One region of the Ruthenibacterium sp. genome, then DNA from elsewhere that is predicted to be linked to it. Evidence: riboswitches for the same ligand, from Rfam matches in the RefSeq annotation. Region 1 holds a riboswitch; the other holds the start of a gene.

The links. Region 1 has a riboswitch for lysine ahead of asd (aspartate-semialdehyde dehydrogenase). Riboswitches for the same ligand answer to the same signal wherever they lie in the genome.
Region 2: it holds a riboswitch for lysine, as region 1 does, so the genes downstream of both, IIY41_RS00500 (Na+/H+ antiporter NhaC family protein) here and asd (aspartate-semialdehyde dehydrogenase) in region 1, are expected to answer to the same signal.

Annotation. Positions count from the first base shown of each region.
Region 1 is NZ_JAFOIN010000092.1:24,097-27,143, forward strand. It holds gene IIY41_RS11095 (hypothetical protein) at 1-6, shown strand, start outside; gene queA (tRNA preQ1(34) S-adenosylmethionine ribosyltransferase-isomerase QueA) at 41-1,069, opposite strand; lysine riboswitch at 1,134-1,309, shown strand; gene asd (aspartate-semialdehyde dehydrogenase) at 1,450-2,529, shown strand; gene dapA (4-hydroxy-tetrahydrodipicolinate synthase) at 2,591-3,047, shown strand, end outside.
Region 2 is NZ_JAFOIN010000003.1:39,037-42,083, reverse strand. It holds gene IIY41_RS00505 (hypothetical protein) at 1-569, shown strand, start outside; lysine riboswitch at 785-954, shown strand; gene IIY41_RS00500 (Na+/H+ antiporter NhaC family protein) at 1,083-2,855, shown strand.

The sequences.
Region 1 (3,047 bases):
ATTTAAAAGATGCGAGCTTTTCTCTGACCGAATTTTTTACTCACCCAATGTACATTGCATCTCCAAAGCTGAAAAAGCGGTATTTTTCTTCCACGGCCACACGATAAGCGCGCATGGTGTTTTCGTAGCCACAGAAGGCGGACACCAACATGATGAGCGTGCTTTCCGGAAGATGAAAATTGGTGATAAGACCGTCGATGGCCTTGTATTGGTAGCCCGGATAGATGAAAATATCCGTATCGCCGCTGCATGCGCGGACTTCGCCGTATTTTGTGGCAACAGCTTCAAGCGTGCGGCAGCTTGTGGTTCCCACGGCGATCACACGTCGTCCGGCAGCCTTGGTTTCCCGAATCAGACGAGCGGTTTCTTCGCTGACGGAATACCATTCACTGTGCATTTTGTGGTCAAGGATATCATCCTCTTTCACAGGGCGGAACGTGCCGAGTCCTACATGCAGCGTTACCTCGGCAAAGCGGACGCCTTCTTTTCGCAGTGTATCCATAAGCTCCGGTGTGAAATGCAGGCCTGCCGTGGGCGCAGCAGCGCTTCCAAGCTCTTTCGCATATACAGTCTGATACTGGGATTGGTCGTCCAGCTGCTTTTGGATATAGGGCGGCAGAGGCATTTTCCCGAAGGCGTCCAGTTTTTCATACAGCGTCGGAGTATCGTAAAAAAATTCCGCATGCTTGTTGCCGTCCTCCATTGTATCACGGACGACCGCCGTCAGTGTGCCGTCACCGAAGATGATACGCGTACCCGCATGCAGGCGTTTGCCGGGTTTGGCCAGGCATTCCCATACGTCGCCTTTCACCTGCCGCAGCAAAAGCAGTTCGCAGACTGCACCGGTGCCTTCCTTGTGCCCAATGAGACGCGCAGGCAGCACCTTGGAATTGTTGACGACCAGCAGGTCCCCGGGCTGCAGAAGGCCGGGAAGGTCACGGAATACAGCATGACGGAGCTCGCCGCTGGCGCGGCCGAGGCACAACAGGCGCGCGGCATCTCGTGGTTCACATGGCTCCTGGGCAATCAGTTCTTTGGGCAGGTCAAAATAAAAGTCGCTTTTTTGCATCGTTCAGGCCTTCTTTTCATTGACATCACGTTGTGTGGATGATATATTAAACAATAAATAGAATAAAAACCGCAGAGGTGCGGTTTTCAAGAGTAAACGCGTGTATCGTGATTGCCAAAATCCTAAGCCGCGTCAAAAGGGAAAACCGCCGAAGGCAGCGCGCGGCAAGCGCCGCCTGGCTGCAACGCTGAAAGGCTTGCGGCTGTCGCGTCCGTCGTGGCGCGTTGCGCTGCGGAAGGTAGCAATCTTATATATTATATTGCAATTCTTGCCGGTTTTCAAGCCGGTTTTTTTCTTTTGCGGCTTTATTCGCATGTTCATCGTTTTTGTATCATGCGCATAAAATAGATAAAGAGGTCAATGGGAAAGGGTTGTTAAAAATGAAAGAATACAAAGTCGGTGTTGTTGGCGCAACAGGTATGGTTGGGCAGCGGTTTGTTTCTCTGCTGGAAAATCATCCGTGGTTCCGTCTCGCGGCGTTGGCCGCCTCTCCCCGTTCCGCCGGAAAAACGTATGAGGAAGCCGTGGGCGCACGGTGGGCCATGCCTACGCCAATGCCCGGAGAAGCGAAAAAAATGGTGGTGATGGATGCCGCCGACGTTGCCGCCGTTGCCGCGAAAGTAGACTTCGTGTTCTGCGCCGTGGACATGAAAAAGGACGAGATCAAAGCTCTGGAGGAGGCCTATGCGAAGGCGGAATGCCCTGTTGTCTCAAACAACAGCGCGCACCGTTTTACGCCGGATGTCCCGATGGTCGTGCCTGAGATCAACGCGGAGCATATTGAAGTTATCTCCGCTCAGCGCGCGCGCCTTGGTACCAAACGCGGCTTCATTGCCGTAAAGTCCAACTGCTCTTTGCAGAGCTATGTTCCCGCTCTGCATCCCCTGATGCGGGATTATGGCGTTTCCAAATGCCTTGTGTGCACCTATCAGGCTATTTCCGGTGCAGGCAAGACCTTTGAGACCTGGCCCGAAATGGTTGACAACTGCATTCCATACATCGGCGGTGAAGAGGAAAAAAGCGAGAAAGAGCCGCTCAAGCTGTGGGGCCATATTGAAAACGGACAGATCGTTCCGGCCGACAAGCCCTCCATTACTGCCCAGTGCCTGCGCGTTGCGTGCTCAGACGGCCACATGGCGGCGGTGTTCGTCAGCTTTGACAAAAAGCCCACAATGGATGAAATCAAAGAAAAGTGGGCTGCCTTTTCCGGCCCGGCCCAGGAGCTGAAGCTGCCCAGCGCGCCGAAGCAGTTCCTGCACTATTTTGAAGAGGCCGACCGCCCTCAGACAAAGCTGGACCGAAACCTGGAAAACGGCATGGCGGTTTCCATCGGTCGTCTGCGCCCCGACACGCAATATGATTACAAATTTGTATGCCTTTCACATAACACGCTCCGCGGCGCCGCCGGCGGTGCGGTGCTGCTGGCGGAGCTGCTGGCGGCGGAGGGGTACATGGGCTGATCGTCTTCCCCACCGTTTTGAGATTCAGAAACCGTTTAAAAGAAAGTGAGCGTATACCCCCATGAAGCAGACGATTTTCAAGGGCTCCGGCGTGGCCATCATCACGCCGATGCTGGAGGACGGTTCCGTCAACTATCCGGTGTTGAAAGAACTGCTGGAGCAGCAGATTGCGGGCGGCACAGATGCAATCGTCATCTGCGGCACCACGGGCGAAGCCTCCGCGCTGAACGACACGGAACATCTGGATGTGATAGAATTTGCCTGTGCGACGGTGAACCGTCGTCTGCCGGTCATCGCCGGCACAGGTTCCAATGATACGCGCCACGCCGTCGCCCTCTCCCGCGAGGCAAAAAACCGTGGCGCAGACGCTTTGCTGCAGGTGACGCCCTATTACAACAAAACCAGCCAGGCGGGTCTTGTACGGCATTTCAATGCGGTGGCGGACGCCGTAGGTCTGCCGATGATCCTTTACAATGTGCCTTCGCGCACAGGTATGAATATTCAGCCTGAGACATACG
Region 2 (3,047 bases), on a different contig from region 1:
TTACTGTGAGTATGCACATCGGCGCCAGTTTCTGTGAGCACCGCAGCTTCATCCCCGAGACGCTGGCCTCCACGGGCGAAAACGCCTATGCGCTGCACCAGACCATGACGGGCTGGTATTATCTGCCGTTTGAAGAAAAGCCGGAGACCAGCGACTGGTGGAAAATGGACCACACGAAGCGCGCGCAGCTTCACGGGCCGGATATGATATTCGATGTGGAGGTCACCGAGGCGGAGAACGGCATTGACGTGCACATCGTCAACACCGGGATCGACCGTGCGCCTCTGCGTGTGGAGCTTGCGTTCGACGCGGGCTGCCGCGTGGAGACGGAGCATTTTGCCGCGGACGGCGCGGAGGGCGGCGGTATCGTCGCCAAATCCGGAACGCTGACGGCCTCCAGGGGAAGGTACGCCATCGAGGCGGGCCCGTGCTTCGGCGCGCACGGCTTCACAGCGGGTAAGTTTGGAAGCATGAAGCGCACCGAGGGCTGCTATACTGTGTATTTGACGGATTACAGCTGTTTTGAGCACACCATCTCTCTGCGGGCGAAACCCAGCCTTCACGATTGAGACCCCTGAAAAAAACGAAACGCATTGCCCCGGCGGATGCCGGGGCGTTTTTTGAAGAAGCGGAAAAGCCGTGTGCATCCGGAAAAATTTTTTGTGTAAAAAATGGCGGATCCGCTTGCTATTTTGGAGCAGCCGTGCTAATTTATAAGTATCATTCGAATGTTCCCGGGCGCGTTGTGTGCTTCGGGAAGGCCGGAAAGGTCTTTTCAACTGAATACGCGGATAGAGGCGCGGGACTCATGCGTACCCGGAACAATGGCCAGGCAGCCGTTTCGGGGAGAGGGGGAACCGCCGAAGGAGCAGCCGCCTGCCTGGGCGGCGTATCCTGGGCCGTGGGAGAATATCCTGCGGACTGTCACAAAATTTGTGGAGCGCTATCCAGACGCATCTTCCAGCGGAGGCTGCGTCCGGTTGCCCTGTGCGCTCTATGCGCACAGGGCTTTTTGTTTTTTCCAGCCTGTGTCCGTGTGTCGGAGCGGAGGGCCTGCGGCAGAACACAGGAGGAGGAACAGTATGAAAAAAAGGATTCGGCTGCTGCCCATGCTGGCGGCGGTGCTGGTGCTGGCGGTTTTGTGCGCGGCGCCGGCTTTTGCGGAAAGCGGCGCGCAGGACGAACCGGGTTCGCGCATGGTGGAATGCGCGGAATGCGGCGGCTCGGGCGCTTGCATGGAATGCCTGGGCAAGGACGCGGCATGCGGGGCGTGCGGCGGGAAAAACATCTGCGGGGCCTGCGGCGGCTCCGGCAGGACAGAGGCGGAAAGCCGGTTTTACAATACGGCATGGTCCCTGCTGCCGCCGCTCATTGCCATCACGCTGGCGCTCATCACAAAAGAGGTGTATTCTTCACTGTTTATAGGCATTGCTGCGGGCGGCCTGCTGTATGCGAATTTCAGCTTTGAGGGCACGGTGCTGCACGTATTTCAGGGAGGCATCGTCTCGGTGCTGTCGGATGCATACAACGTCGGCATCCTGGTGTTTCTTGTCGTTTTGGGCACGATGGTCTGCATGATGAACAAGGCCGGCGGTTCTGCGGCCTTCGGACGATGGGCACAGACACATATCAAATCCCGCGTGGGCGCGCAGCTGGCTACGGTAGCGCTGGGCTGCCTCATTTTCATCGACGATTATTTCAACTGTCTGACGGTGGGCTCCGTGATGCGGCCCGTCACCGACAAGCATCGGGTATCGCGCGCCAAATTGGCGTATATCATCGACGCTACGGCGGCACCGGTGTGCATCATTGCGCCTATTTCGTCCTGGGCGGCGGCTGTGTCCGGTTTTGTGGAGGATGGAAAGGGCCTGTCCCTCTTCATCCGGGCCATTCCCTATAATTTCTATGCACTGTTCACCATCGCCATGATGGTGATGCTTGTTGTGCTGCGGGTGGATTACGGCCCCATGGCGAAAAGCGAGGCGCTGGCCGGCGGGGGAGACCTGTTCGGCGGCGGGCCGGACCCCTATGCGGGCGCAGGGGAGGCCCCGGCGGACAAAGGGCGTGTGGTTGACCTTATTGCACCCATTGCAGTGCTTATTTTCTGCTGCGTGGTGGGCATGGTGTATTCCGGCGGCTTCTTCGCAGGCGGGGAAGGCGGCGTGCTGGCGCGTTTCAGCACCGCGTTCTCAAACTCCGACGCGTCGGTAGGGCTGATGCTTGGGTCCGCATTCGCTCTGGTGTTCAGCTTCGTTTATTATATGCTGCGCCGGGCAATGTCCTTCCGCGAGATGATGGGCTGCATCCCGGACGGCTTTAAGGCGATGGTGCCTGCCATTATGATCCTCACATTCGCATGGTCGCTGAAAGCCATGACGGATTCTCTGGGCGCGAAATACTTTGTGCGGGACCTTGTGAAAAGCGGCGCGGAAGGCATGCAGATGTTCCTGCCGGCCATCGTGTTCCTGATCGGCTGCCTGCTGGCTTTTGCGACAGGGACAAGCTGGGGAACGTTCGGCGTGCTCATCCCCATCACCATGGCGATCTTCCCTCTGGACGACCCCATGGGAATCGTGTGCATTGCCGCATGTATGGCGGGCGCCGTGTGCGGCGACCATTGTTCGCCGATCTCCGACACAACGATCATGGCCTCTGCGGGTGCCCAGTGCGACCATGTCCAGCATGTCTCCACACAACTGCCCTATGCAATAACGGCGGCAGCCGTTTCCTGCATCTCTTATGTGGCGGCGGGTCTGCTGGTGCATTTCGAGCTGCCGGGTCTGCTGGCGCTGCCGTTCGGGTTGGCTCTGATGGCCGGTTTCCTGCTCTGGAAGAAAAAAAGCGGCACACGCTGACACATATTGGGACGAAAGGCCGTCCGCGGCGCATACCGCGGACGGCTTTTTAATTGCAGAGCGGTGAAAAGACTGCCCAAACGGCTCGCCGGATGGCATGAAAAACGGCGGGGCTTTTGATGTGCAAGAAATACAATGTACTTGATGCGCGTAAGAGGGTATTCTTTATTGTAATGGAATTGCTGGAAAAGG